Linked DNA regions of Natronomonas pharaonis DSM 2160. The protein of the gene in region 3 binds, or shares a complex with, the protein of the main gene of each other region. Links are inferred from orthologs where the notes say so. Each region holds a gene or a part of one and is shown on either strand. Other genes may lie near its edges.

Region 1 (9,603 bases), 2.0 Mb from region 3 along the record:
GCTTTCTCGATGTCCTCGTACGGGTCCCAGTGATTGTAGACGGCGTGTTTGAAATAGCCCCCAGCGACGCTGTCAGGGTCGATGCGCATCTCCCGGCTGTCATCCCGTATCTGTGTCATACGTGTTCGTATGCCGATTGGCTATTCGACGTGTCGCCCCTGATTCGAGGGAAGTTGAAATGCGCTGGTGCTGTGCCGCTGGAGGGGCTGTGGCAACAAAAGAGGTAAGCCGGTCCGACAGAACAGCGATATATGCGCTATGCGACCGTCACTATCACGCCCGAAAGTGGCGCGTTTCAGCCGGCGGACGGGGCGGTCGCGGACGACCCTGCCGTCGTTCGCGAATCGATAGACCAGCTTGAGTCTCTCGACGACGGTACCTGCGTGATGCTCTCTCGGGTCCGAGGCGACCTCTCGCGGGCCGCCGACATCCTCGATGGGCAGTCGGACGTCCTCGGCTACGACATCGCGACCGACGGCGACAGCCGAGTCGGCCAACAGCACGGCTACATCTACGTCCATTTCCGACCGACGGAAACGGTCGCAGAGCTGCTTGCGGCCGTCGAAGAGACGGAGGCCGTCCTGAAGACGCCGCTGGAGTACCGTGACAACGGCGGCGTCCGGGTGACGCTTATCGGCGACGATGAGACGATACAGCGAACCGTCGAGGCAGTCCCGAATACGGTCAGAATATCGTTAGAGGGAACGGGCGATTACCGGCCGAGCACCGGGCGGTTGCTCTCCGTGTTAACGCCGCGGCAGCGGGAAATCCTTGAGGCAGCGGTCGAGGCCGGCTACTACGAGGTACCGCGACAGGCAACCCACGAGGACATCGCCGAGACGGTCGACGTTTCGGCCGGAACGGTCGGCGAACATCTCCGGAAAGTGGAAGGAAAGCTGCTGTCGTCGCTCGTCGAGTGACCGACAGCGGCCACGACCGACGGGCTCTTTGACGCCCGCCGTGAGCGTTCCCCTATGACTGTTGCCGCCGATACTCGGGCTGCCGTCCGCGAGCGGCCGTTCCTCGAAACCGCGCTCAGGGCCGGCGTCGTCAACTACACCGCAGCCGCGCGCGTTCTCGATGTCGGCGACACCGAGGCCGTCGCTGCGGCACTACGCCGATACGCTGAAGCGGCCGACGAGTACAGCCCGCCCAAGACGGACGCCAGTGTTTCTATGCGGTCGGGCATCGGCCGTAGCGACGACAACAGTAACGGCCTGTTCTCCGTCGGCGACACGTGCTTTGCCGCCGACGGCGGGGACCTGACGGCTATCGTCGCAGAAGGCGATGTCGAACCCGGGGTGCTCGAACCGGTGCTTGGCCGGCTCCGAACCGCCGATATCGGGGTTGAGGCCGCAGCCGCGGGCGACGGATATCTCGCTGTTGTCGTCGGCCGCCGGGACGGAGCCGACGCGGTGCGGGCCGTGGAGGGCAGCCTCGGCCAAGCGACGCATTGAAACCGGCTCCGGGCGACTCCCCGACAATGACGCTCCGTGTCTCGAATACGCTTTCGGGCGAACGCGAGGAGTTCGAGCCGGCCGACCCCGACAACGTCCTGCTGTATTACTGCGGCCTGACGGTTTCGGATTACGCCCACCTCGGTCATGCCCGGACGTGGGTACACGTCGATGTGATTCATCGGTGGCTGGAGGCGCTCGGCTACGATGTCCGCCACGTCGAGAATATCACCGACGTGAACGAGAAAATCGTCGCCCGCGTCGGCGAACCGGCCGACGGCGACACGTTCGGCGACGACGAGGGTGATGTGGCGACCCACTTCATCGACCAGTTGCTCTCCGATATGCGCTCGCTCAACCTCAAGCGGGCGGAGGTCTACCCACGCGTTTCCGAACACGTCCCCGAGATTATCGACCTCATCGAGACGCTCGTCGAGCGCGGCTACGCATACGAATCCAACGGCTCGGTGTACTTCGACGTGACCGAGTTCGAGGAGTACGGAAAGCTCTCCAACCAGCGGCTCGAAGCCGTCGAGGCACAGGGGCCCGAGACCGAACAGGCCGAAAAGCGCCATCCGGCCGACTTCGCCCTCTGGAAGGCCGGCGGCGTCTCCGAATCGGCACTCGAAGAGCACCGCGATGCTGACTGTGAGTACGCTACCGAATCCCCCGCCGGCCAGACGTGGGCGTCCCCATGGGGCGAAGGACGCCCCGGCTGGCACATCGAGTGCTCGGCGATGTCGATGACGCATCTCGACGACTCCATCGACATCCACATGGGCGGCCGCGACCTCGTGTTCCCGCACCACGAAAACGAAATCGCCCAAAGCGAGGCCGCCACCGGCGAACAGTTCGCCCGCTACTGGCTCCATGCCGACCTCTTCCAGATGGACGACGAGAAGATGTCCTCCAGCCTCGGCAACTTCATCCCGGTCTCGGAGGCCGTCGCCCGCTTCGGCGTCAACCCGCTCCGGATGTTCTTCCTGTCGGCGTCGTACAACTCGACCCAGACCTACAGCGAGGCAGCCATCGAGGAGGCACTCGAACGGTGGGACCGGCTTGCGGCCGCGTATGAACGGGCTGCCGCGGCCGCTGACAGCCCTGCCGCGGGGACAAAGGTCGACTCCCCGCTCGGTGAGGCGGTCGAAGCAGCCGAGGCGGCGTTTACCGAGGCGATGAACGACGACTTCAACACCCGCGAGGCGCTGTCGGCGCTTTTCGACCTCGCAAGCGCCATCAACAGCCACCTCGACGACCGCGACCGCTACGACTACCGGGCGCTACGCCGAGGTATCGAGGCGTTCGAGCGGCTCGGCGGGGACGTCCTCGGCTTCGACTTCGACGGCAGCGCCGACGGCGAGGCGGCGCTGGCTGGCGAGCTCGTCGAGCTCTTGCTCGAGGTCCGAGAGGCCGAACGCGAGGCCGAAAACTACGAACGGGCCGACAAAATCAGAGACGACATCGAGGCCCTCGGCGTCGAGATACAGGACACCGACGACGGCGCTGAGTACCGACTGTAGGCAAAACACACATATTTCGGTGTAAAAAAGCGTGCGTATGCCGCCCGAGCCCCTCCAGTCCAACGGCTCCTGTCCCGAGCAGACAGCCGACAGCGAGACACCGAGCGGCGGACAGCCAGACACCAACCGGCATCGACCCAAGGCACTCGGTCGTATCGTGTATGTCTGCGCACAGGCCGGTTCGGCCGCGTTCTTTGTCGGAATTGCCCTCGCAGGGGCGGTCGTTCGGCTCCGGGAACCGGAGCGTCAACTGGCCGAAATAGACGCCCCGAAGTCGGCGTTTAGCACACTACCGGACACGACCGAAGCGCTGCTGTGGACCCTGTTTCAAGCCCACGGCGTCGATATCACCGTCAGGGAGAGCAGTACTGCCCCGGAAACGTCTGCGGCCATCGCGGACGCAGCCATCGTCGACCCTAGCTGGCTTGTTGTGGCCGTGCCGCTCGTGCTGCTCGCTGCCGGGGGTGCCGCCACCGCGGCTCTTGCTCCCCAGTCGCTTTGGGGGGCTGCCGGGACAGGTGCCGCTATCACGGTTGCGTACGCGCCGCTCGCGGCGCTTGCGGTGTGGCTTGCCACGTACTCGCCGTCGACGGTGACGATGGGCATCGAAGGCGACCCTGGTCCGGGAACGGCCGTGTTCGGTGACGGGTGGGCCGTCGGGTTCAGCATCGGCCCCGACCCGCTGGCCGCGGTGTTTGTTGCCGGCATCGCGTATCCAGTCGTGTTCGGGGCTGTCGGTGGTGCCGCAGCGCATCTCAAAAAGCAGAGCCGCTCAGAGCCGAGTCAGTAGCCGCCGCGAGAAGCGTCAGTCGTCCATTTCGTCGACATCAATCTCGTCCAGCGCTCGGCTGAAGACTAATCCGAGCGCGAGGTGCTGCTGCATCGCCGCCTGAATCTCGCCCCGGACTGCTTCTGTGTCATCGATAGTGTATTCCTTCGTCTGGACGAGCTCCCGCATCTCAAGTAGGTCGTCCGCTTCGAGGTCGTGCAGCATCGGATACACTGTTCCGGGGCTCAACTGTGCGCCGAAAAATCGGCTGAGGTCCTCCATGATGCCTTTCCCGTGGGTGTCCGTCGAACGAAGGCCGACAAGCAAAAGCAGCAGCTCCGGCAGCGACTGCTTGATAAGTCCGTCATCGACATGGAGCGTTCCACCCTCGAACAGCGTCTCGGAAGCCTCTGTGACGACCGCTTCGGTCCGTGCCGCCGGGTCGGCGTCGTCGCGTGTTGCGTCCCCGTCCCCGAGTTCGGTCACCAGCCGCTCCAGCGTCGGTTCGACGTTACCTTGGGAGCTCATTCGTCAACCACCTGCGTGTGAGGCATACTCGCACAAAGAGAGTCATGTTATATAAATGTCCGGTAATGGAAGGTCAACAAAAACAGTGAAAAGAAGGTGCGACGACGGCTGCTCGTGATGCTTGGCGGCTACGTGAAAAGAATTGGACAGATTAACACACCCATCAGATTCGCCCGTCGCGCCCGGTATCGGGCCGGAACAAGGCCAACAACGGCGGCAGCGGCATACGCTACGACACCGACGGCACCGGCAAAGAGAAACGATACTGCCGCGAGGCCACAAAGCAGCGCCACCGAAAGCCGGGCAGGGTCGAGCGCGCCGACGACAGCGAGATATCTGTCGCCGACGAGTGGAACGGCGACCACGCCAACGAGCGCTGAGACGCCGACCGAAGCGAGCAGGTGGGGGACCGAAAGCGGGACCGACGCCGCCTCGACAGCGACGAGAACGCCTGTCCGCGGCGACCCGAGGGCGATGAGCGCAAAGAGCGCAAAGACCGTGTTTGCTGTATTAACGCCGGATGTGGCGACGATGAACCCCCGGGCACCGTACCGGCCGGGGACGGCAAGCAGCGCAAACGTCGCGGCGATGGCACTGGAGACCGCCGGGACGTAGCCAACAACTGCGCCGGCAGCGGTCCCCAGTCCCGCGAGTCCGGTGACGCTCCGCCCCGAGGCAGCGATTTCGGGGCCGTCCTGTGGCGGAATGCCGTCGCCGCTAATGGCGTCGACGAGCACCGGCGCGCCGAAGAGCCCGGCAAAAAGCGGCGCAAGCATTCCGCCAGCAGAAAGCGGCGCTTCGGGCGAAAGCGAAAGCGTCGCGACGCCTAGCAGGCCGCTCAACCCGAACGAGACGGCGGCGACGAGCTTGCGACCCGGAGTGGGCTCTGTCAGGACGAGTGCCGCCGCGACAGCCATCAAGACGAGCGATAGGTGTGCCCGAAGAACGGGCCACACCGCCGTCATCAGCCGCGTTATCGGAACGGCGAGTGGGACCGCAAGCGCGACCGCGATGCCGCTACCGAGTGCCGATAGGCGCAGCGCTTCACGCCCACGCCCCTCCAACACGAGCCGGTGGCCGGGGAGCGCGGCGACGGCCATCGCCGGGTCGGGGACGCCGAGCGCGAGCGTCGGGACGATTTCGAGGAACGTGTGGACAACCCCAGCGGAAAGCATCGCCATCCCGACGTACAGCGGCGGCCCCGGTACCGACGGGGCAATGCCAGCAAGCAGCAGCGCCATGTTGTTGGCGTGCAGTCCCGGGACAAGCCCGCTCGCGGTGCCGAGCGCGATGCCCGCCGCGACGAACCCGAGGGCGACTGCCGTCTCTCTCGGCGCGAGAACCACTTCCATCGGAGCGTCTGGCGTCGCTATCCTACATAAGCCGCCGGGAGCGACACGGCCGGGCCGGTAGCTGTCGCTGGGTGAGAGAAAAAACGGGAGAAGGTGGTGTCGGCGTTATCCGAACAGTTCGCCGAGGCCTTCGCCGCCGTCCTCGTCGTCGCCGTCGTCTTCGGCTTCCTCTTCGGCTTCCTCGGCCTCGTCGGCGTCGCCGCCTTCGTCGGCTTCCTCGGCCTCGTCGGCCTCGGCAGCGCCGCCCGCGGCAGCGCCACCAGCGCCGCCAGCGGGGACGGCTGCGGCCGTCTCGATGGCCTCCTCGACGTCGACGTCCTCGAGTGCGGCGACAAGCGCCTTCACACGGGACTCTTCGACGTCGACGCCGGCCGCGTCGAGAACGTCAGTGAGGTTGTCTTCGTTGAGCTCTTCGCCAGATTCGTGCAGGATGAGTGCTGCGTAAACGTATTCCATTGTAAATCACCCGAACATGTCGCCGAGCGCGTCGCCACCGTCGCCGTCTTCCTCGTCGGCGTCGTCGGCGTCGTCGGCATCGTCAGCATCGTCAGCATCGCTTTCGTCTGTCTGTTCTACGTTGCCGGTATCGTCCTCGTCGTCAGCCTCGGCAGCCGAATCGGCTGCAGCCGGCTGTTCGACGTCCTGGAGTTCCTCCGGGAGCGCCTCCTCGTCGTCGATCTGGGCCGCGAGCGCACGAACCTGTGCGTCGGCCTTCGAGACGAGGTCGTCGGCGAGGTCGGGGCTCTCGACAGCAGCCGACAGCCCGACGGATTTGGCTTCGCCAGCGGCCTTCGCAAGCATCGACGGCGCGGTGCGCGCGGTCGGATACTCGGCGTTGACCGAGAGGTTGCGAGCGGCGCTTGCGGCCGACTCGATGTCGGTCCGGTAGGACTCGACATCGATGTCGAGTTCCTCGGGGGAGAACAGCACGCCCTCCGAAGAGACACCGCGGAGGTCAAGGCCGACCTCCTTCGGCTCGATACCGAGCTCGCTCAGGACGTTCGATAGGTCCGAGGAGACCTCCTCGCCGGCCGAAAGGACCGTCGAATCCTCAACGACCTTGATGGAGCCGCCCTCGATGCGGGCGTTGGCGCCGACCTGCTGGAGGTCGCCGACGAACGGCCCGGGGTCGACGCCGGTGTCGCCCTCCGGAATGACGATGTCGTTGGGGGCGACCTCGCCAGCGTTGATGGGCGCGGGCGTCTTGGACTCTTCGAGCTGCTGGTAGAGTCCGAAGGGGTTGTCGTTCGTGCCGATGAGCCCGACCTGCCCTTCGACGTGCTCGACGAGTTCTCCGAGGCCGTCGCCGCCCTCGTTGAGAGCCCGTTCCATCAGGGTGTTCCGCGAGACGCGCAGCGCAGCGGTGCCGTGTAGGTCACGGCGCATGTCCTGCAGCTGGCGGCTCGGAATGCCGGTGATATCGACGACACCGACGGACTCGTAGCGTTCGAGGAACGCCACGAGCTCGTCAATTTCTTCCTGCTTCCACTCAGGGATCGTCTCGGTTTTGCGAGCTTCGGCGCTCATGCGGGCACCTCCACAGCTGGCCCCATCGTCGTCTTAACGTACACCGTATCGATGTTCTGGGGGCCTTTTTCCAGATCCGTGAACAGGCGTCGAAGGATGACGTCGACGTTGTCGGCGATAGCATCGGCGTCCATATCCTCCGCGCCGACGCGCGTGTGGAACGTGCGCCGTTCGCCGGACCGGACCTGTACGGTGTTCTTCATCCGGTTGACCGTCTCGACGACATCGTCGTCGGGCTGCAGGGGCGTCGGCATCTTCCCTCGGGGGCCGAGCACGGTCCCGAGGTACCGACCGATGTCCTGCATCAGGTCAGCCTCCGCGATGAAGAAGTCGGTCTCATCAGCGAGATCTTTCGCCGCATTGTCGTCGTCTCCGAGGTCTTCGAGGTCGTCGCTGTCGAGTACATCGTCAGCAACGTCCTCGGCACGGAGGGCGGTTTCGCCCTCTGCGAAGACGACGATATGCGTGTCCTGGCCCGTACCCGAAGGTAGGACGATGCTCTCGTCCACCCGGTTGTTGGGGTCTGCTAGGTCTAGGTCGCGCAGGTTGATAGCGAGGTCGACCGTCTCACGGAAGTTCCGCTCGGGTGACTCGCTCATTGCGCGAGATACTGCGTCCTCTATCGAATCTGCCATCGTTCACCTCCGTAGTTGCAGCCACATGGGCTACTACGGCGTGAAACAGGCTACGCCTGTCTCATTTCGAGGGATGGGGATGACCTACTTAAGGCCGTCGAACCAGCGGCGGTATGCCGACCGCTCCCATCGGTAGCGACAGCGATATCGCACGCGGCGAGAAGCGAATAAAGAGCGACGCTCGGCTTAGGCCGCCGGCTCGGCTTCGGCGAAGACGTCGTCGAACTCGCCGTTGTCGAGCCGCTGGTTGAACGTTCGGGCGTCCTCGCCCTCGATGGTAACACCGAGGGAAACGCAGGTGCCGGCGACTTCCTTGGCGGCGTTGCGGGTGTCGTAAGCAAGCAGGTCAGGGAGCTTCTGCTCTGCGACCGTCTTGAGCTGTTCGGCGGACATGTCGGCGACGAACTCCTCGTTGGGCTCGCCGGAGCCGGTCTCGAAGTCGAGTTCGTCCTTGATAAGCGCCGCCGTCGGCGGGACACCGACGTCGATATCGAAGGAACCGTCGTCATCGTAGTCGATGGTGACGGGGACTTCGGTGCCGTCGAAGGCTTCAGTCTGGTCGTTAATCTCGTTGACAACCGCTTGCACGTCAACCGGCGTCGGGCCGAGTTCGGGGCCGAGCGGCGGCCCGGGGTCGGCCTGCCCGCCGGCGACGAGCACTTCGATAGTTCCAGCCATACACGAACGGAGTGTCCGGGCGACTTTAAGGGTTGTCGATTCGTTCCGACGTGGGACTGTCGGACACCCGCTGCTGGTTTCGGCGGTGGTGGAGTCGCCGATAACAGCCGTCTCAGGCGCTAACCACAAAGAGCCCGAAGACAGCCGCCGCGACGAGCACGCCGCCGACCCACCGGAGCCCGTAGTCGAACGCCGTCGAAAACACGATGTGGAAGACGCCGACGAACGCGAGGCCGACACAGGCGAGCGAGTACGCGAGCTTCTGCTTGCTCTCCATGCAGCACCGTTGCGGCTCGAAGGCCATAGCCCTGTACGTTCCCGAAGCCGAGACGGCCGGCCAACCGAACGGCTTTTTCCGCGGGGACGTTAGGACTCACCCAATGGGGCTCAAAGAGGAAATCGAGGCGATAGAGGAGGAAATCGCCAACACCCCGTACAACAAATCGACCGAGCAGCATATCGGTCGGCTGAAAGCCAAGCTCTCCGAAAAGAAGGAGAAGCTAGAGCGACGGCAGTCGTCAGGAAGCGGTGGTGGTGGGTACGCCGTCGAGAAACACGGCGATGCGACCGTCGCGTTGGTCGGCTTTCCCTCTGTCGGCAAGTCGACACTGCTGAACGCCCTGACGAACGCCGAAAGCGAGACGGGCTCCTACGAGTTCACGACGCTGGATGTAAACCCAGGGATGCTGGAATACCGCGGGGCGAACCTCCAGCTGCTCGACGTGCCGGGGCTCATCGAAGGGGCCGCCGAGGGCCGTGGCGGCGGCCAGGCGGTCCTGTCGGTGGTTCGGACTGCCGACCTCGTGTTGTTCGTCCTCTCGGCGTTCGAAATCGACCAATACGAGCGGCTTAGCACGGAGCTGTACAACAACAAGGTTCGTCTCGATACGGAGCCCGTTCAGGTCAACATCCGCAAAAAGCACAAGGGCGGCATCAATCTCACCACCTCTGACAGGGTGAGCCTCGACGACGAAACGATAATGGGGGTGCTCAGACAGTACGAGTACGTCAACGCCGACGTGACCATCCGCGAAGACCTCACCATCGACCAACTCGTCGACGCGCTACAGGACAACCGCGAGTACCTCCCCTCCGCGGTCGCGGTCAACAAGGTCGACCTCATAGAACCCAACTACG
Region 2 (9,797 bases), 1.6 Mb from region 3 along the record:
TTCGACGGCGGGGGAGCGCGAGCCCGCGCGTAGGAGGAGTTCAACAATGTCAGTATATGTAGACTTCGACGTGCCGGCCGACCTCGAAGACGACGCCCTTGAGGCGCTCGAGGTCGCCCGGGACACCGGCTCAGTAAAGAAAGGCACAAACGAGACGACGAAAGCCGTAGAGCGCGGCAACGCGGAACTGGTCTTCGTCGCCGAGGACGTCAGCCCCGAGGAGGTCGTCATGCACCTTCCGGAGATCGCCACCGAAAAGGAGATTCCGTACGTCTTCGTCGGTACACAGGACGACATCGGCCACGCCGCTGGCCTGCAGGTCGGCAGCGCTGCCGCGGCCATCGTCGATGCCGGCGAGGCGAACGGCGAGGTCGAGGATATCGCCGAGAAAGTTGAGGAACTTCAGTAGGTGACCAACGATGAGTGCTGAAGAACAAGAAGAAGGCGGCGCGACCCCTGCCGAAGTAATCGAGGTCGTCGGCGAGACCGGCATGCACGGTGAAGCCATGCAGGTCAAATGCCGGATCCAAGAGGGCGAAAACCAGGGCCGTATCATTGCCCGGAACGTCCTCGGCCCGGTCCGTGTCGGCGACGTGATTCAGCTTCGCGAGACCGCTCGTGAGGCCGACTCCATCGGAGGACAATAATGGTTCAGAAACGTACCTGCGATTACAGCGGACAGGAAATCGAGCCGGGAACCGGCACGATGTACGTCAAAAACGACGGTACCGTGCTCTGGTTCGCTGACTCGAAGTGCGAGAAGAACTACTTCATGGGCCGCGAAGCCCGTGACCTCGAATGGACTGGTGGCGAGGAAGCAGCCGAAGACGAAGCGGCCGACGAGGAAGACGAGGCTGCTGAGGCTGCCGACGAGGAAGCAGCCGACGAAGCGGCCGAGGAGACGCCCGATCTTGAGGCCGCCGAGGAAGAGGCTGCCGACGAGGAAGACGAAGAAGAGGTGCAAGCGTAGATGGCCGACACCGAGCGCACCTTCGTGATGGTAAAGCCTGACGGGGTCCAGCGCGGCCTCATCGGCGACATCGTCTCCCGATTCGAGGACCGCGGCCTCAAGCTCGTCGCCGGCAAGTTCATGCAAATCGACGACGAGCTCGCCCGCGAGCACTACGCCGAGCACGTCGACAAGCCGTTCTTCGACGAGCTCAAGGAGTTCATCACCTCCGGGCCGGTCTTTGCCATGGTTTGGGAAGGACAGGACGCCGTCGCGCAGGTCCGGACCATGATGGGCGAGACCGACCCCGCCGAGTCCGCGCCCGGCACCATCCGCGGTGACTTCGGGCTTGACCTCGGCCGCAACGTTATCCACGGCTCCGACACCGAGCCCGGCTCCGCCGAGCGCGAAATCGGGCTGTTCTTCGACGACGACGAACTGCAGGATTACGAGCGCATCGACGAGCCCTGGCTCTACGAATAACGGCTGCTGACCGCGGCCGACGCGCTCCCCGATTTTATATCCTCCCCGCTCGTAGCCATCGGTATGTTCTGGAAAACACTCGCGGTCGCATACGGCGTCTTCGCCGCCGTCTTCCCGGAAAAGAAACTCGAGTACCTGACGCGGATGGTGCTTGTCGGCTACGAAAACCCCGAAGACCTCGAACCGAGCGACTGGTACGTCTCGGCGGTCCGTACCGAGGGCGTACTCGTTGCGCTGGCCGGCGTCGGGAGCATCGTTCTGTCGCTGGTCGCAGCCTCCAGCGACACCGAGGATGCGGCCGCAACCGGTGACGAGACAGACGAATAAAAAAAAGACGAAAACCGCTTACTGGCCGGCGTAGCCGACGGTTATCTCGCCGGCGTCGAGCTCTTTTTCGACCTGTCGGGCCGCTTCAACCATGTTCTCCATCTTCTGATAGGCGACCTCACGGGGCAGCAGCTTCACGCCGCAGTCGGGCGAGACGGTGAGCCGCTCCGGCGGGACGATCTCGAAGCCTTTGATGATGTTCTCCTTGATTTCCTCGACGGTCTCGACGTCCGTCGTGTGAACGTCGACGACACCCAGTGCGAGGTCTTTCTCGAAGGTCGGCTCTTTGAACACGTCGAGCTGTTCGTAGTCGCCATTGGCGAGTTCGAGGTCGTACTCATGGACCGGCATGTCCAGAATCTCCGGGTAGATGCGCGAGTAGTCGCCGTAACAGACGTGTAGCCCGAGACGGACGTCCTCGGGGATACCGTCGGCGATGTGTTCGAGACACTCGCCGACGATGGCGTGGTCGTCCGGCGTCGTCGCCAGCGCCGGCTCGTCTATCTGGATGTATCGGCAGCCGGCCTCGACAAGCCGGTTTATTTCCTCGTTGACGAGGTCGGCCAACTCGTAGGCCAGTTCCGCCTCGCCCTCGTAGTGTTCGTTGAACGACCACGACGCGAGCGTGTAGGGGCCGGTAATCGGGACTTTTACCGGTCGCTCGGTGACACCGGTGGTGAACTCGAATTCGTCGACCAGCCACGGCTCGTCGTATGCGACCTCGTCGGCGACGGAGGGTTTGTCGAAGTAGTTGTGCCCCCAGACCTTGACTGGGCCGTTGAACTCGTAGCCGTCGATGCGGTCGGCGAAGTACTCGACCATCTCGTTGCGGCGCATCTCGCCGTCGACGACGGCGTCTAGCCCGGCGCGGGTGTGTTCTTCGGTGATGAGTCGAGCAGCGTCGTCAAGGGCCTCTTCGAGGTCGTCGTCGTCGAAGTCCCGGTCGTCGTCCTCGGCGAGTTCCTTCGCCCGGTTGAGCCACTTCGGCTTGGGGTAGGAGCCGACGACGGTTGTCAGGAGGAAATGCTCGGTCGGATGGTCCTTCGGGCGGAACTGTGCTCTCGTTTCGGGAAGGGAACGGTTGCTCATCGGGGCACCTCCTCGGCTGCGGCGGTCGCAAGTGCGTTCAGCTTCGCTTCGGCCTTGTTTGTCGGCAGGTAGAACAGCTCGGTGTTCGATGTCACATAGAGCTGTTCGAACTCGGAGACAGGGACCTGCTCTTCGACCCACTCGACGCGTTCGGCGATTTCCTCGGGCGTCTCAACGAGCGTGTTCTGCCCGTCGACGACGCCGAGTGCGATGCTGTCCTTCGTGCCGTATTCCTGAATGTTGTAGACGCTTCCTTCGTGGTCGGTGACAAAGTCGAAGCCGATGGCATCGATGTCGGCGTCCATCAGGTGGGCGTAGGGCTTCTCCGGAATCGAACCCCAGTACGTGTGGACGACGACCTCGGCGTCGACGGCGTCGGCAACGGCGTCGATGGCCTCGCTGGCACGCTCGTCGGCCCCGTCGTCCGGGGCGTCGGTGACGAGAGACGGTTCCAACAGGAACAGCGTCTCGACATCGGGGAGCGCCCCCGCCTCCGCGGCGAGGAAGTCGGCGACAGCGTCAAGGAACGCGGCGTCGTCGCCGTAATGTTCGTCGGTCGCGAGCTCGGAAAGCGAGTAGGGGCCGGGGAGGACGGCCTGATTCACGCCGTCGGCGGCGGCAATCTCGTCGGCAACGTCGCCGTCAGGAGTCAGCGCGTCTTGGACGACCGGCTCCCGATAGAAGTTGTTGTTGTCGTAGTAGCGAACGATACCGCGGGTCTCGACGCTGTCGTGGACACAGAGCGGGTGGGCGAGCATGTCGTCCCACCGGAGCTGGCCTTCGACGACGCGGTCGATTCCGGCGTCGGTCTGCCATTCGAGCACGTCAGCGCGAGCGCGTTCGTAGGCGTCGACGATGGCGTCGGACTCGTCGCCGGAAATCAGGTCGTCCTTTTGATGGCCTTTGAGGTCCGACAGCTCGTCTTTCGCCCAGTCGGGCAGCGGATACAGCCCGGGTGTCGTAGCGAGTACCTCCGTCATTGCAGCCGGCTACGAGATGACGGCGTTTAATATTTCCTACTCAGCTATTCGCATGGGTTATTTCAAGGACGACGAGCCGCTCGAACGGGAACGACTCCTCGGCCACTTCACGGCTCTCGAAGCCGGCGTCGGCTGCCAGTTTGACGACAGCATCGATGTCGGTCAGCGACGAGACGAGCAGGAGACAGCGGCCGGCCGGCCGCAGCACTCGGCCGAGGTCGTCAAGAAACGGCCGAATCACGCGGCGGCCGTCTTCGCCGCCGGAGAGAGCATGTTCCAGTGGGTCATCCCACTCTTCTTCGGGAGGCGTTGGGAGGTAGGGCGGGTTGAACAGCACAACATCGAAGCTGTCGGCCGCGAAGGGGTCGGTCAGGTTCGACCGCACTGTTTCGATACCGGCTTCCCGGGCGCGCACACACGCCTCGGGGTTGATATCACAGCCGACGACGCGGGTCTCGGTTGCGCTGGCGACCTGCGCGGCGACGTAGCCGAAGCCGACGCCGACCTCAAGCGCGACACCGCCATCGACTCGTTCGACTGCAGTATCGGCCAGTAGTCGTGAGTCCTCCGCAGGCTCGTAGACAGTCGGCATCTCACGGCGGTCTTCGAGCGTCACCGTCTCGCCTCCTCGTCTGCGGGCGGGTCCGTGACTGACTCCTCGAAATCGGCAGCCGGGTGTTTCTCCTCGTCGTCCGAGTCAGCGAGGTCGTCCTCGACTGGTTCCGAAATGTCGCCGCCTGCGCCCGGCCGACGACGGACCGCTTTCCGGCTGTCGTCGTTGTCAGTCGGAGTATTTGTAATATGGAATCCACCGGTTTCCGCTCGTCCGGTGAGTTCACGCTGTGGGAACGGGATTTTGATGCCTTCGTCCTCGAAGGCCTGCTTGACGGACTCGATGACCGCGTTTTGTGCACGCCACTTCTCTTGGACCGTCGGGGTCGTTATCCAGTAGCGTAGCCGCAGTATAACCGCCGAGTCGGCGAACTCCAGTCGGATGACATCCGGTGACGGCTGGGGGGCAACCGCTTCGACCCGCTCCATCGCTTCGGCCGCAACAGCGGCCGCAGTCCCGATGTCCGTCTCGTAATCGACGCCGACATCGGTCTCGATTCGGAGCCGGTCTGTCTTCGAGTAGTTGATAATCTCGTTTTCCGTCACTGTATCGTTCGGCACCAGCACGTGCTCTTCGTTGAACGTCCGTATCTGTGTGTTGTAGACGGTGATGTCGGTCACAATGCCTTCCCGCTCGCCGACGCGTATCCAGTCGCCGACTTCAAACGGCCGGGCAAAGAGGATGACAAACCCCGAAAGGATGCCCGAGAGTGTCTTTCTGGCCGCAAAGCCGAGCACGATACCGAGCACACCGGCCCCAAGGAAGATGTTGCTGACCGGAATGCCCCAGAGAGCAATAATAAACGCCAACACCGGCACGAGCACCACAATCTGAACGAGATGGTGGGCCAGCTCACGCTGGTGTGGGGTTATCGTCACGCGGCCACTTCCGTATTTTATCGACCGCTTTGTCAGCCGCGTAACGGCGTACCCGACGGCGACGACGATAACCGTCACAAGCGCTTTGACGCCGGATTCGGGAGTCACCGAAAGAAAGCCGAGCGCCTCGATCACCTCACTAGAGGTACGCCACACCGCAACCAGAAAGGCGCTCACGAGGATGGCAGTTACGGCGATGGCAATCGACTGCATCGCCTCTACCGCGTCCGGGTCGCGACGCGCTTTGAGTCGTCGGCCGCCATAGTAGACGGTAAGCGAGACGGCTACGAAGGTCACTACTGCCCCGATTGTCGCAGCGTACTGTGCGGTCGGCGTATCGAACGTTACTTGGATACGCCGTATGATCCGCCAGTACCACGGTATCGAGTTCGCGGGAACCATCTCAATGGGTAGTCCGTATCGACATCAGCCGTCGACCTCCGCGGCGATGGCCGCGAGGCGGGCGAACGCTTCCGGTGGGACGTTCCCGGCCCGCTTGCTCATCAGGTCCTCCCCGGCCGCCTCAACGACTGCCTCGGCGTCTTCAATGCCGGAGATGTGCGTCGTATTCCGGACGGCGTTCCGCATCGTCTTACGACGCTGGGTGAAAACAGCCCGGACGAGGCGCATAAACAGTTCGTCGTCCGGCACTTCGTAGGGCGGTTCGCGTGGTGTCGTTCGCACAACGGCGCTTTCGACCGCCGGCGGCGGCGAAAACGCTTCTTTCGGCACCGGCTCAACAACCTCGACATCCGCGTAGTGGCCGGCCGTCACCGAGAGCCGTCCGTACTCGTCTGTCCCTGGTTCCGCAGCCATCCGTTCGGCGAACTCCTGCTGGAACATCAACACCAGCGGCCGCTTTTCGGGCAGCAGCCGGAACGCAATCTCCGAGGAAACCCCGTACGGGAGATTCGACACGGATGCAGTAAAATCGGGCAGTGGGACCTCCAGTGCATCCCCCTCGATGACGGTCAACGACCCCGCCTCGATCTCGTCGGCGAACTCGTCGGTCAGAAACGTCGCCAGCCCGGGGTCTCGTTCGATAACCGTCACGCGGTCGGCGACGTCAAGCAGTCGGTCAGTGAGTGCCCCCGTCCCGCCACCGATTTCGAGGACGTGGTCAGTGTCGGCCGAGTCCGGCAGATAGCCCGGTAGGCGGTCGAGAACGCGGTCGTCGATGAGGAAATGCTGGTCGCGCTCCGGGTCGCCGCGGACGCCTGCCCGGACGAGGAGCGCGTCGGGGTCGCGCATATCAGCAGTCTATGCCGCGAGTCGTATATGGTTCACCCTTCACTGCCGCTACTCGTCGTCACGGCGGGCGAAGATGCGGTACTTCAGGTCGTCTTCCTGTAGCTCCTCAGTGATTCGCTCGATGAGCACGCCTTTGGGGTCGTGGAGTCCTGAAACCCGCTCCTCGATGTCGTCGAAATCCTCGAAGGGCTGTCGCTTCCTGGCATCGAGGACGTTGTTCCGGAGCTTCTTCCCGATTCCCGGCAGGAGGTTCAGCACGTGGAGCCGGGTCGTAATCGGCTGGGCGTCGTTGTAGAAATCAACAAACTGCGCCTCGTCGGCATCGATTATCGACTCGATAGCGTACTCCAGTTCCGATTCGGCGGTGCTCGTGAGGTCCCTATACTCAACGGTCCGGAGGTCTTTGACGTTGTCTCCGACCGGATCAATCTCGATTCGGTCGCCGATGTTGATACCGGCGTCGTCGGTAAGCGCCGCCTCCACGAGTTGGAAGTCCTCCTCGCCGACCGCGAAGGCGACCGGGGACTTCTCGTACTGTGGTCGGTCGTCGCTCGGGCTCCCCCGCGGCAAGAAATCCAACACGACCGCTGTCCGTGCTGCGGTGTCGTCTCCGTCGTCGCTCATACACCCACGTACGGGAAGCCGATATTTAAAACAGGGGTCGATTCAGGCGTACTTGGCGACGATGTCGAGAATGTCGTCGAGTTCGTCGCCCGAAAGCGAGTACCGTTCCTGTGCGAAGACGGTCCGGAGCTCGTCGCGGTCTTCCGGCAGGAGATTTGCGACCTTGTAGGCGGTTGCCTCGTCCACCTTCTCGAGCTCCCGTAGGTCCTCGACGAGCGCTTGTGCTTCCTCGACGTCGAGGAGGGCAAAGCGGTTGACGTGCTCGATGGCACGAGCGAGTTCGTACCGCATTTCGCGGTCTTCGTCGAGCGCGCGCTCGGCCTCGATGTCAGCCAGCAGCTCCTTGGCCTCCGGTGTCGTGAGGTACTCTTCGTCGAGTACCTCCTTGAATATCGTCATGCCTGCTGGCGGCGAAGGTGTGCAGGGGCGGCGATGACCGTCTTGGTCACGTTGCCGTCTTCGATTTCGACCTTGAAGGCGTCGCCCTGCTCGCCGACGACCGTTCCGGTGCGGCCGTTGAATCGCGGGTGGAACTGACCGTTCGGAACCGAGGGGTCGAGCTTGAGGTGGACCTTCTCGCCGTCGTCGTACTCTTCGATGGAACGCTGCGGCGGCGACGTACCGCGTTCGCGAGCGTCGTTTTTCAGCTTGTTACGAGTTGCTTGACGTGGACCGTTCGAACTAGGCATTCTTGACCCACCCTAAACAGGACCCACACATAAAAGGTGCGTTCCGGCGACGCTCCTTCCCCAGCCGCCCACTCGCCGTGGGCGGAGTGCCGGCCGCACCGAAGTATTCGAGGTATTATGCATCAAAGTAACGGTCTCGGAACGCGGGGTCGAGACCCTGACACCGGCGGCTATCAAGGTGTGCTCGCTTTGGAAAACGGAGAGATGGTGGTTTATATCCGGCCGACTTCGTCGACATCGACGCTTTCGACACCGTCGACGCCGCTGAAGGCGTCCTCGACGGTGTCGGTCCCGCCGGCTTCGTCAGGGATGATAACCGTCGGGAACAGCGCGATGAGGCCGAAGGCGACGTCTTCGCGGTCGACGCGGCTGATCTTCGCGCCTTCTGGCAGGGAGTTCTCGAGGCGGTCCTGAAGTTCGTCCAGGTCGACCTCGGGGCTCTGCGGCATGACTTTCATCTTGGCAGCGACTTTTCCCATGGTTGTTACGGTCCGGTGAACCCGCAGTCGGGGCACTCGTAGAGGTTACTCTGCTTGCGGCACTTCGAACAGCGGTAAATCAGCGTTCCGCACTCCGGACAGTCGAACTTCGCCGCGTCCGTTCCGGAAATGCTGATACCGCAGGAGATACACGAGTGGTCCCTGCGTTTGTCGCTTGTGCTACTCATACCTCTCCGTCCGGTGCCGCGCCATTTAACCCTTGCCAAGCACGCCGAGGCGTCTGCTCCGTCCGGAGCCGGCGACCGACGAAGCCTTCCGCCGCGCCGACGTTGGCTCCCGCATGGACACCGTCCGGGAGACGGCGCGTGGGCTCTGCTCGGAGGCGTCAGCGACGAACGAGCGCCGCCTGCTCGTGCTGGCCGGCGGTCGTGATGCCGGCTACCGAGGGGCAGCGGCGGCCGTAGAGGCGGCAGGCATCGACAGAACGGAAGTCGCCGCTGTCAGCGAGCAGGAGCTGCCGGTTGGCGCGGGGGTTGCACCGAAGCGAACCGACGAGTTGCTCGGAACGACGCGGGCGTGTGTCGTCTTTGACTGCCACGACAGCTGCCGGCCGAACGCGCTCGGCCGCGCGGTCGGAGCCGTCGACGGCGGCGGCCTCCTCGTTGTCCTCACGCCACCGCTTTCGTCGTGGCCGGACCGCGTCGACGGCTTCGAGACGACGCTTGCTGTTCCGCCGTTCTCGGAAGCGAATGTCGGCGACCGGTTCCGTACCCGTCTCGTTGAGACCCTGCGTTCCCACCGGGGCATCGCCATTGTCGATGTCGACAGCGACCGGCTACTGAAAGACGGCCGGACAAACCCTGCGCCACGGCTTCCGACACCGAATGAGCGACACTCGACGGGCGATGTGTTCCCCGACGCTGCCTACGAGGCCTGCCGTACCAGCGACCAACGAGACGCTCTGCAGGCTTGCGAGCGGCTCCGCAAGAAAGGGGCCGCCGTCGTGCTTGAGGCCGACCGCGGGCGGGGAAAATCGAGCGCGGCTGGGCTTGCCGCGGCGGCGCTGGCCGCAGATGGTGGCGACGTACTCATTACCGCACCCCAGTACCGGAACGCGGCAGAGGGATTCGACCGCGCTGCCGAACTGCTCGATACACTCGGGGCGCTCGCTGACGACGCCCGCGACGGGGACCGCTCGCCGGCGCTGCTCGCCGACAGTGGGGGTCGCGTTCGGTTTCTGTCGCCGGCCGATGCCGCCGACGCATCGGCGGACGCACTCATCGTTGACGAGGCTGCTTCGCTTCCCGTCGGGACGCTCGAATCACTGCTTGGGGTTGCCCCGTCGGCCTGCTTTGCCACGACGGTCCGTGGCTACGAGGGGGCCGGCCGCGGCTTCGATGTCCGGTTCCGTGAAACGCTCACCGAGACCCACGAGACGACGACACAGGTGCTTTCGGAGCCGATACGTTATGCG
Region 3 (9,774 bases):
CTCGTCGATTTCGGCGTGGTGTCCCGGCGGCCGACCGATAGCAAACGGCGTTTGTCGACCGTCAGCGCCGCCGATGGCTTCATCAACTGCCCACGAGGCCAGTCCCGCCGAGGCTAGTGCGGCCTCCCACGTCTCCTCGACGGCAACGGTATCAGCATCCCACGTCCCGCCGCCGTCGGCCATGAACGCCTCGATGTCAGCCACGTAGTCGGCGTCGTGGACGGCCTCTATTGCATCCCGCTCCGCGAGCCGGCCGTCCCGGTATTCGACGCCGTGCCGCCGCTTGAGGCCGCGGCGGATAGCCCGGAGACGGTCTGCCGTCTCCGGATGACGTGACCCGGTGTCGTGTTCCAGACAGGCCTCGCGGTAGCCAAACCTCATTCGAAGTGTGGTTTGAGTTCGTAGTACGTTTCGATATCGTCGGCCTTGACGGTCCGACGGTCGGCGTGACGAGCGAGAATCGCCGCGGCCGTTGCGACGGTGTCCGCGTACGCCTCAAGCTCGCCCGCGAGGGCGATACGCGCGTCCATCGAGACTCGATACCGGTCGTCGATGTCGAGCCGTGCGATTCTGTCGACAGGCGCAACCGGCAGTTCGAGTTCGTCTTTATCCCCCGGCGTTGACCCGAAATCCTCCGCCATCAGCGTCTTCCGTCCGTCCGCCGTCGCCCGTTCGGCCGCCGTTTCCGCGAGCGCCGCACCGTGGTCCTGTATCCGGCGGGCGAGTTCTTCGGCAGCCTCGGCACTGACCCGCAGTTGCCCCGCGTTCCGTCTAATGATGGTATCGACTGGGGCGAACGGTAACTCGACGCTCATATCCCACACGCGGGGCGAGTCGGCCTTAATCTTTGCGAGGCAGTGCCGCACTAGAAGACGTCTTCGGCCACGAACCGCTCGCCGTCACGACGGCCGCGGACCGTTACCTCCTGTCCGAGATGGACTTCGGCGTCCGTTTCGACGTGAATCGTCTCGTCGCCGTTGTCGAGGATAACCGGGTCTGCGGGCTGGACGACGGTTCCAGTAACCGTTTCCGGTTCATCACCCGCATCGCTTGCGGCCTCGTCGTCGGCTGCTGGGTCGCTGCCGTCGCTCCCGTCGTGAGCCGCTGCCGAACCACCACTAAACTCGTCGAGCCCGGCGGAATCACCGCCACGGTCCGGGTCATCGTCGTCAAGGACGACGACCGTCGACTGCCAGCCGGCGGACGCTTCGAGGTCGTCCTGCCAGCCGTCCTGGATTTCGACATCGGCACAGAACACCTCGTCACCGGGGCCAACATCAAGGTCGGCCTTTTCACCCCACAACGCCACTCGAATGTCGCCCGTGTTGTCCTGCAGCCGGACGTTTCTAACCTGTCCTTCGCTGCCGTCGTCGCGGTCGAAGGTCCGTTTCGGGTCCGCAGAACGGACGACGCCGGCGATATCGACCGTCTCGTCTATGGCGATGCTGTCGATGTCGGTTGCGTCGGGGACGAACTCGACGGATTCATCGAGCTCGTCGATGTCGCTTCTGGAGCCAGCATGGAGTTCGAGGTCGCCCTCGCGTTCCCGGACGTAGCCGTCGACGATTTCGACGCTCTGGCCGGCTTCGAGCGCCTCGGCCCGGTCAGCCTGTTCGTCCCACAACGTAACCCGGATTTTCCCGGTCTCGTCGCCGAGCGTCAGGTTCGAGACGCGGCCCTCGCTGCCGTCGTCGCGGTCGAAGGTACGGACTGCGTCGGTATCAAGAACGACACCGCGGAGCGTCACGTCGGACTGCCCCATCGAAAGCGAGTCGGCCGTCGTCCGTCCGTCGAGGTCGACTTCGATTTCGGCTTCTTCGTCGGCCTCGATGCGGTCGGCGCTGACTTCGACACCGCTGTAGCCGTCTTTCGGACGGCCCTTGATGCGGAACACCTGCCCGGGTTCGACCTCCTCGTCGGCCGCGACGGCGTCGTCGTCCCACAGTGCGACTCTGACTGTCCCCGACTCGTCGGCGACATCGAGGTTGAGGACGTGTCCGTCCTCGTCGTCTTCGCCGTCTCGCTCGAAGGTCCGCAGTTCGCCGACGCTTGCTACCTTACCGAGGAACTTCACCTCCTCTAACCCCGGTTCGATGTCGGCGATGGTTTCGACCTCGCCGCCGTCGAGGTCGTGTGCGATGAGCATCGCGGCCGTCTCCTCGTCGGCCAACCCGCCCATCTGTTCGACCTTCGCTTCGACGGCCTCGCGGAACTCCGACTCGGATACGTCCGCGTCGAGGTCCTCGTAGATGTCCTCGATAGCGCCCATTGTCAGGCTGATTGACGGCTGCCACGCGAAAAGCGTTGTCGTTGTCGTCGCGTCGTCGTCTCCACTGTCTGTCGCTCCCGTAGCCGTCCTCCGTCTGCCACCGCAACCGGAATTGCTGTCAGCATACGTCGGCTGCCCCCGTCCCCGTACAAGAAGCTTCGGCCGCTCCGGCGGCGTTCGTCGCCCTCCTTGCTGGCGCTCGAATCGTAACCCCTATACGTCACTCCGGGTTACGTGTGAGTGAGTCCGGGTAGGGTAGTGGACTATCCTCTTGGCTTGCGGAGCCAGGGACCGGAGTTCAAATCTCCGTCCGGACGTTCTTCACTGACAACTCATCGAACAGCCGTGCCTTCATCCGACAGACTGACGCCTCCACACTCACGACTGTCTGTATGGAGGCGCTTCGCGCCGGCCTCGCGCTCTACAATGCCGGCCACTTTCTCGCCGCACACGAGCCATGGGAAGACCGCTGGCTTGACGCGCCGCCGGAGTCCCGCTCGGACTGTTTGCAGGGACTCATTCAGGCGACAGCGGCCATTCATAAAGCCCGGACAGGCAACTGGTCGGGGGCCGTCGGCCTCGCCGAAAGCGCTGTCGACTACCTCGCCGATTGTGACCGCGTCGCTGTCGGTTCGCTTGTCGATTGGCTTGCCCGGCTCGCTGCCGACCCCGAACTCGCCGAACGCGAGCGGCCGCCACAGCTACGGCTCGATGGCAACGTTGTCGCCGTCTCGTCGCTTCGGGTCCCGGCGCTCGCCAGCGCCGCTGCCGCGCTCGCTGCGGTCCACGGTGACGACTTTGTCGACACAGCGCTTACGTACGCCGCTGCCGACCTCGATTCGGAGGCGACGAGCCCGCTTCTTGCGCCGCTTCGCGCGTACGTCGCCGAAGGAACACCCATCGCCGCGACCCGTCTCGAACGCCGCGTCGAGAAACGAACACGACGCGACGACGACGTAGAAGGTCTCTTCGATTGACCCCGCACCGACCGATACGTTATCTGTCTTGGGCCTCGCGTTGCGGATATGCGTGGCCTGCTCATCGGCCGGTTCCAGCCGTTCCATTTGGGGCATCGCTATCTCATCGAACAGATCGACGAGGCAGTCGACGAGGTCGTTATCGGCATCGGCAGCGCCGGCCAGTCACACACTCGCGAGAACCCATTTACCGCCGGCGAGCGCGTCCATCTCGTGCAGGATGCTCTCGAAGAACTGGACGCCAAGACGTATCTGATTCCCATCGCTGACATCGAGCGAAACGCGATGTGGGTCACCCATATCGAAACCCTCTGTCCGGAGTTCGACGTTGTCTACAGCAACAACCCGTTCGTCGAGCGGCTCTTCGAGGAGGCTGGCTACGAGGTTCGCGGGACACCACTCCACGAGCGGGACCGCTACTGTGGCTCGGAGATTCGCCGTCGAATGGTCGCCGGTGACCGGTGGCGACCCCTCGTCCCTGACCCGGTTGCTGCCGCTGTCGACGATATCGGCGGCGTTGCGCGCCTGCAGAAGATAACCGACGACGACACCTAACTCGCTGCGGTGCGTCCCGACCACAGCAGCCAACGGCTCCAGCGCTACGCGTCGTCTTTCGGCGTTCCGTCGAAGTGGTAGTCTGCGGAATTGTCCTTCGGTTCGTATCCGAGTACGTCTTTTGCCCGCTCCAGCGAGTAGTACTTGCGGTCGTTGTCGGAGATACCGTAGACGATTTCGAAGTCGTAGTCGGCCTGCAGCGCCCGGTCGTGGAGGTGCGCACAGTCGCGGTAGGAGAGCCACATGGCCTGTCCGCGCTCGTACTCCTTCGGTGGATGCCCCTTGGTGAGGTTTCCGATGCGGATGTTGCAGACATCGATACCGTACTCGTCGTGGTAGTAACGGCCGATAACCTCGCCGGTCGCCTTCGAGATGCCGTAGTGATTGCCCGGCCGCGGGAACTCGGTGCCGTCGAGCCGGAAGTCGTCATCGGTGCGGTAGAGCTCCGGCTTCCGGTCCGTCTCGAAGTGACCGACCGCGTGGTTCGAGGAGGCGAAGACGAACTTCTCGACGCCGGCCTCGATGGCCGCATCGTAGAGCACCTTCGTCCCGTGGATGTTGTTCTCCAGCACGGAGTCCCACGGTGCGTCACGCCGGGGGTCGCCGGCGAGGTGGACGACTGCCCCGACATCTTCACAGGCCTCGGCGACGAGTTCCTCGTCGCTTACGTCCCCGACAAGGTATGGATGGTCCGGGTCGAACGGCGGTGGGTTGTGAAACAGATACCGCCAGTCGTACTCGTCGGCCAATCCTTCTCTGATGGCCGTTCCGACCGACCCCTTGGCTCCCGTGAGCAGCACGGTCTCGTCCATTTGTGTCGAGACAGGCGGCAAGCCGGTAAGAAACGTGCGGTTCGGAGCAGCCGCGATTGTGGCTGCGGGTCTGTGCGTTAGTGGCCGCTCCAGCTCCGTCGGCGAGGGAATGAGTCGAGCGAAGCGAGACGAATGGACTCGCGGCGCAAAATAGTGGACTCGCCGGGATTTGAACCCGGGGCCTCTTCCTTGCGAAGGAAGCGATCTGCCGCTGATCTACGAGCCCGCATCAATCGGTTATCGATTCGGTCGTTTGAACCTTCTGATTCGCAGCGTTACGGAAAGCGACCGGGAGCGGTCGCGCGTGAGTGCTGCGGCGGACACGACCCGCGCGGCGCGTTAGTCCTCGAGGACGATCTCGATTGAGACGTCGTTCGGGACCTGAATCCGCATCAGCTGGCGGAGCGCGCGTTCGTCGGCGTCGATGTCGATGAGCCGCTTGTGGACGCGCATCTCCCAGTGTTCCCACGTCGCGGTCCCCTCACCGTCGGGGGACTTGCGGGCGGGAATCTCCAGCGTCTTCGTCGGGAGCGGAACCGGGCCGGAAAGCGTCACGCCGGTCTTGTCGGCGATCTCTCGGACATCGTCGCAGATGTCATCGAGGTCTTCCGGGGCCGTGCCCGCGAGGCGAACGCGTGCCTGCTGCATGCGTTATCGCTCGTTGACGCTGAGGACCTTGCCGGCCGCGACGGTCTGACCCATGTCGCGGATGGCGAAGCTGCCCAGCTCGGGGATCTCGTTCGAGGACTCGATGCTGAGCGGCTTCTGGGGTCGAACCGTCACGACAGCGGCGTCGCCGGACTGGATGAAGTCCGGGTTCTCCTCTGCGACCTCGCCGGACGACGGGTCGATCTTCTTGTCGATGGATTCGATGGTACAGGCGACCTGTGCCGTGTGGGCGTGGAAGACAGGCGTGTAGCCGGCCGTGATGACCGACGGGTGCTGCATGACGACGACCTGTGCCTGGAAGGTCTCGGCGACCGACGGCGGGTCGTCGGCGGGACCACAGACGTCACCACGTCGGATGTCGTCCTTGCCGACGCCGCGGACGTTGAAACCGACGTTGTCGCCGGGTTCGGCCTTCGGGACCTCTTCGTGGTGCATCTCGACGGTCTTGACCTCACCGGAGACGTCCGACGGCTGGAACGAGACGTTGTCGCCGGTGTTGAGGATGCCGGTCTCGACACGTCCGACGGGGACGGTACCGATACCGGAGATGGTGTAGACGTCCTGAATCGGCAGTCGCAGCGGCGCGTCCGTCGGCGGCTGCGGCTCCGGCAGGTCGTTGAGTGCCTCAAGCAGCGAGGGACCGTCGTACCACGACGTGTTCTCGGAGGCTTCGGAGACGTTGTCGCCTTCGAACGCCGAGGTCGGGATGAACTTGGCGTCCTCGGTGTTGAAGCGAACCTGCTCGAGGAGCTGGTTGACTTCGTCGACGACAGCCTTGTACTTGTTCTCGTCGTAGTCGACGAGGTCCATCTTGTTGACCGCGATGATGAGTTCGTCGATACCCAGCGTTCGGGCCAGGAAGACGTGCTCTTGGGTCTGCGGCTGGACACCGTCGTCAGCAGCGACGACGAGCACCGCGTTGTCGGCCTGGCTCGCGCCAGTAATCATGTTCTTGACGAAGTCGCGGTGGCCCGGACAGTCGACGATGGTGAAGTAGTACTCGTCGGTGTCGAACTCCTGGTGGGCGATGTCGATGGTGACACCACGCTCTCGCTCCTCGGCGAGGTTGTCCATCACGTAGGCGAACTCGAAGCCGCCCTTGCCCTTTTCTTCTGCTTCTTCTCGATACTGTTCGATGACGTGCTCGGGTACGCTCCCGGTCTCGAAGAGGAGCCGCCCGACCATCGTACTCTTTCCGTGGTCGACGTGGCCGATGACGGCCAGGTTCTGGTGGGGTTTGTCTTCGCTCATTTGTTTTCTCACGCGCAGTGGCGCTGTATCGGAGTCTTTTGTCGGTCCCCCGTAAAACGATTTCGAAAGGGATTCACCTGAAACCGGCCGCTTCGGGGCCTTTGCGAGCCGATACCACGGAAAAAGCAGTTGTCGTCAGTCTTCGGTTCGAAGCGTCGCTGGCGCCGCTACTCCAGTGGCGGCAGCCGACCCACGTCGGCGAGGACAGCGCTTGCGGTCTCCGGACCGCCGGCTCCGCGTCCGGAGATGTTCAGCTGGCCAGCGTGTGCTGTCTCGAGCTGGATGATGTTCAGCGTCCCTGAAACAGCCAGCGTCCCGTTCTCCGGGACTAGCCGCGGGGCGACGCTGACCTCGCCGTCGGAGACGTCACCGATGAGCCGGATGGTCCGGCCGTCTTCGGCGGCTAGCTCCAGCGCGCTGCCGGGGAGGTCGGCAATGCCCTCTACCGAGGCGTCTTCAAGCGTGTAGGTGTCCTCGTAAAGGACATTCGCGAGAATGACGCATTTCAGCGCCGCGTCGGTCCCTTCAACGTCGAAGGTCGGGTCGGCCTCGGCGACACCGAGGTCCTGTGCCTCCGCAAGGACGTGCTCGTATCCGAGCCCCTCAGCAGCCATCCGGCTGAGAATGAAGTTCGCCGTGCCGTTGAGGACGCCGCGGGCCGCGGTGACCTGCCCGTCGAGGTCGGCTATCGTCGAGAGGATCGGTATCGCACCGCCGACCGCTGCCTCGAAGCGGACGCTTCCGGCGGAGTCGGCCTCCAGCGACCGGAGTTCGTCGTATCGCTCGGCCACTGGCCCCTTGTTTGCGAGCACGACGTGCCGGTCGCGTTCCAGCGCCTGCTTGACGTGTGAAAAGCCCGGCTCGGCGTCCCCGAGCGTTGTCGGCGTCGCTTCGACGAGAACGTCGTAGTCGGCCTCCAGCGCCGCGTCGGCGTCGGCATCTCCAACCCGACCGTCGGTCCGCTTCCGCTCCAGTACTGCCTCGGCATCGAGCCCCGACTCGTCGACCGCCGCACTTGCGGAGTCGGCGACGGCGACGACCTCGTGGCCGTATTCGCCAGCTAGCTCTACGACAGCGGCTCCGACCGCGCCGGAGCCGAGCACCGAGAGCTTCATGCCGGCACCCCCGTCAGCGGCTCGACCACACGCAAATCCTTCTTGTCAGCGACATCCTGTATCGTCTCCAGCGCATCGCTAGTGTGGCCTTCGCTCGCCACCAGCCGGAGCCGAGCGCTCGACTCCTCGTCGGTCCCATCGGCCGCCGAAAGCGAGACATCGGCGACGGACGCGCCGCCACACTCCTGTATCTGCTGGAGCGTGTCCGACAGGTCGGTTTCGACGAGATGGCCGACAAGCACGACTGTCAGCTCCTCGCTGTATCGCTCCGCGCCGGCCTGGATGACGTTGACGCCGGCCTCCCGGAGCGCGTCGACGATAGTCTCGAACTGGGCCTCCGTCGCTTCGAGGTCGACCTCGACCGGGATGTGACCCCTCGGTGTGACGTTTCCGCGCTCGTGGAAGATGGAGAGCAGGTTCCCGCCGTTGTCGGCGATGGGTTCGAGTGCGCCCAACAGCTCGCCTGGCTCATCGACGAGTTCGAGACGTACCGTGTACGCGCGTACTGTCGCTTCGCTCATCGACTCACCTCCGGTTGTTCGCTCATTAGGTGTGTCTCTGTGCCGCCGGCTATAAGAACGCCGCCATTCGCAAGCGTGGCCGGTTTCGGTGTCGGCGGCCGGTCGGTTTCGAAACCCTTTTTGATAGCCTGCGCCTCGGTTCACGTGCGAGCCGCCTTAGCTCAGACTGGGAGAGCACTCGACTGAAGATCGAGCTGTCCCCGGTTCAAATCCGGGAGGCGGCATGGTTGTTTTACTCGGACAACATTCGACAGACAGCAACGCCTTACGGCGATTCTCTCACATATCTCCCGATTAGAGTTGACCATGGTTCCACTCGCGCCCCGACGCCTTCGGGCGCTTCACCCTACATTTGACTCGGCACTCCCTTGTAGTTACTCGTACCTCATCCTTCCAGAGAAACGACTAATGCACTCGAAAATGCAGGTATTGGTATGAGTTATGAAAAACCGGTTGAATGCGCTCTTTGTGGGGAAGGATTATTCGAGAAGGGTCCACAGGGGAACCCTCAGCGAATAGGAGAAACGGAATTGGTTGTTACATCGGATGAAAACGTAGCCAAAATGGAAATTCCTCCCAAAAAGAGAGGAGAGGTGACACGGGCATTTGCGCTCAAGATTGGTCTCTGTCCAGACTGTATCGACGACTATGACCTGCAGGGGAGTGGTGAGCTTGCGGACACCTACGATGACATAGTACTTCACAGAGCGAAAATCCTCCCGAAGAAAGAACCACCGTAATAAATAACCCTCCTGACACTCTCAGCCGATTCTCGGCCTCTCACGGCACTCTCAGCAATCTGACTCAATCCACAGCGGGAAACATCGGCCTTCGACTCACTCGGCTCTCACGGCCTCTCACGCGCGTAGACTGAATTGACTACTCAGCGTCGGATTCTAACTTCTCTGCATCCAACTCGCCGTCGAGATACTGCTCACCTTTCTCGGTGATACGATAGACGCCATCTTGATACAGCGAGGGAATCCCGCCCTTCCCGTGAGTGATGAGTGTTCCGACTGGTCGGAACCGAGGAGCGAACAGGGCGGGAGGGAATCGCGTAAGCTCCATACAGCAATCCACCGGCTACACCATGTCTGACTCCCCAACGTTGTGCCACAATATGAGTAACTTCTATAACAACTCAAATTCATATGGCAACTGTGGAGCTTCGACGTACTGCCGTCGTGAAACTCGACGTAGACGACGATGCTCACCGCCTTCTCCAAGAGACGATAGACCGCTTCAAACAGGCCGCTCAGATGGTTGCAGACGACGGCTGGAACGGGACAGAAGATGGCTACATCGTCACGTCGAAAACTGAGCTACACGACCGGACGTACGACGACGTACGCGAAGCCACCGACGAACTCAACGCTGACCTCGTATGCGCCGCTCGGAATCGAGCCGCCGACGCACTCGATTCCTGTGCCGAGAAACGCAAAGACGGGAAAAATCCCTCGAAGCCACAGTTCACATCCGATTCAGTCGTTTACAACCTCAACGCAATCACCTACTACGACGACTACGCCACGCTTGCGACCGTGGACGGACGTATTGAAGCTGAATACGTCCTGCCAGACGAGGACGTACCACCGACAACCTACT

What was found.
Region 1: the proteins of tuf (region 3) and rpl12p are in contact, whole or in part, in a crystal structure (PDB 3WY9), measured with the Pyrococcus horikoshii proteins. The link is inferred for Natronomonas pharaonis DSM 2160 from one-to-one orthologs. Residues at the interface, in WP_010885563.1 of Pyrococcus horikoshii: Lys125, Glu126, Phe129, Arg132, Thr133, Lys165, Leu166, Thr169, Lys324, Gln326, Leu359, Ala360, Ile369, Glu372, Ile384, Ile422, Ser423, Gln425; in WP_010886059.1 of Pyrococcus horikoshii: Glu96, Glu97, Leu100, Leu103, Ser104, Ala105, Leu106, Phe107, Gly108.
Region 2: the proteins of tuf (region 3) and NP_RS09105 are in contact, whole or in part, in a crystal structure (PDB 7CSL), measured with the Pyrococcus horikoshii proteins. The link is inferred for Natronomonas pharaonis DSM 2160 from one-to-one orthologs. Residues at the interface, in WP_010885563.1 of Pyrococcus horikoshii: Val16, Lys20, Ser21, Lys62, Arg65, Glu66, Arg67, Gly68, Val73, Ala74, His75, Ile88, Asp89, Ala90, Pro91, Gly92, His93, Asp95, Phe96, Lys98, Asn99, Gly103, Ala104, Asp227, Val228, Tyr229, Ile231, Val234, Val237, Val239; in WP_010884146.1 of Pyrococcus horikoshii: Phe4, Leu6, Val7, Val9, Arg11, Met13, Pro14, Thr15, Asp16, Pro17, Leu38, Ala39, Lys40, Glu44, Pro45, Ile46, Ala47, Phe48, Gly49, Leu50, Tyr56, Leu58, Arg60, Asp61, Glu62, Glu63, Tyr65, Ser66, Phe67, Asp68.

What each region holds. Positions count from the first base shown.
Region 1 is NC_007426.1:2,157,285-2,166,887, forward strand. What follows is about bases 4,408-7,183. They hold rpl12p (50S ribosomal protein P1), read right to left. Parts: upstream 6,083-7,183; coding sequence 5,732-6,082; downstream 4,408-5,731. Other genes in these bases: NP_RS10970 (tripartite tricarboxylate transporter permease), read right to left, coding at 4,408-5,626; NP_RS10980 (50S ribosomal protein L10), read right to left, coding at 6,089-7,153; NP_RS10985 (50S ribosomal protein L1), read right to left, coding at 7,150-7,183. Outside these bases: NP_RS10940 (ferritin family protein), read right to left, coding at 1-119; NP_RS10945 (helix-turn-helix domain-containing protein), read left to right, coding at 252-920; NP_RS10950 (DUF7523 family protein), read left to right, coding at 975-1,457; cysS (cysteine--tRNA ligase), read left to right, coding at 1,484-2,977; NP_RS10960 (hypothetical protein), read left to right, coding at 3,015-3,767; NP_RS10965 (PadR family transcriptional regulator), read right to left, coding at 3,783-4,274; more of NP_RS10970, read right to left, coding at 4,403-4,407; more of NP_RS10985, read right to left, coding at 7,184-7,788; NP_RS10990 (50S ribosomal protein L11), read right to left, coding at 7,975-8,466; NP_RS14625 (hypothetical protein), read right to left, coding at 8,579-8,743; NP_RS10995 (OBG GTPase family GTP-binding protein), read left to right, coding at 8,847-9,603. UniProt on the Methanocaldococcus jannaschii protein: Forms part of the ribosomal stalk, playing a central role in the interaction of the ribosome with GTP-bound translation factors.
Region 2 is NC_007426.1:1,769,747-1,779,543, forward strand. Bases 6,730-9,699 are described here. They hold NP_RS09105 (elongation factor 1-beta), read right to left. Parts: upstream 8,363-9,699; coding sequence 8,096-8,362; downstream 6,730-8,095. Other genes in these bases: NP_RS09090 (DUF655 domain-containing protein), read right to left, coding at 6,730-7,194; NP_RS09095 (RNA polymerase Rpb4 family protein), read right to left, coding at 7,237-7,593; NP_RS09100 (50S ribosomal protein L21e), read right to left, coding at 7,590-7,883; NP_RS14165 (HVO_2753 family zinc finger protein), read right to left, coding at 8,368-8,550; tmcA (tRNA(Met) cytidine acetyltransferase TmcA), read left to right, coding at 8,664-9,699. Outside these bases: rpl7ae (50S ribosomal protein L7Ae), read left to right, coding at 47-409; NP_RS09045 (30S ribosomal protein S28e), read left to right, coding at 420-647; NP_RS09050 (50S ribosomal protein L24e), read left to right, coding at 647-970; ndk (nucleoside-diphosphate kinase), read left to right, coding at 971-1,432; NP_RS09060 (hypothetical protein), read left to right, coding at 1,496-1,759; NP_RS09065 (methionine synthase), read right to left, coding at 1,778-2,848; NP_RS09070 (methionine synthase), read right to left, coding at 2,845-3,828; NP_RS09075 (HemK2/MTQ2 family protein methyltransferase), read right to left, coding at 3,869-4,444; NP_RS09080 (mechanosensitive ion channel family protein), read right to left, coding at 4,441-5,721; NP_RS09085 (16S ribosomal RNA methyltransferase A), read right to left, coding at 5,746-6,570; more of NP_RS09090, read right to left, coding at 6,619-6,729; more of tmcA, read left to right, coding at 9,700-9,797. UniProt on the Methanocaldococcus jannaschii protein: Promotes the exchange of GDP for GTP in EF-1-alpha/GDP, thus allowing the regeneration of EF-1-alpha/GTP that could then be used to form the ternary complex EF-1-alpha/GTP/AAtRNA.
Region 3 is NC_007426.1:152,453-162,226, reverse strand. The notes cover bases 4,400-7,346. They hold tuf (translation elongation factor EF-1 subunit alpha), read right to left. Parts: upstream 6,534-7,346; coding sequence 5,265-6,533; downstream 4,400-5,264. Other genes in these bases: NP_RS00760 (homoserine dehydrogenase), read right to left, coding at 6,701-7,346; rpsJ (30S ribosomal protein S10), read right to left, coding at 4,953-5,261; azf (NAD-dependent glucose-6-phosphate dehydrogenase Azf), read right to left, coding at 4,400-4,613. Outside these bases: NP_RS00805 (histone deacetylase family protein), read right to left, coding at 1-381; NP_RS00800 (histone family protein), read right to left, coding at 378-815; NP_RS00795 (single-stranded DNA binding protein), read right to left, coding at 866-2,269; NP_RS14000 (DUF309 domain-containing protein), read left to right, coding at 2,662-3,246; NP_RS00785 (nicotinamide-nucleotide adenylyltransferase), read left to right, coding at 3,295-3,801; more of azf, read right to left, coding at 3,846-4,399; more of NP_RS00760, read right to left, coding at 7,347-7,648; NP_RS00755 (amino acid-binding protein), read right to left, coding at 7,645-8,169; NP_RS14295 (hypothetical protein), read left to right, coding at 8,604-8,909; NP_RS00745 (hypothetical protein), read right to left, coding at 9,049-9,237; NP_RS00740 (RNA-guided endonuclease InsQ/TnpB family protein), read left to right, coding at 9,321-9,774. UniProt on the Methanocaldococcus jannaschii protein: GTP hydrolase that promotes the GTP-dependent binding of aminoacyl-tRNA to the A-site of ribosomes during protein biosynthesis.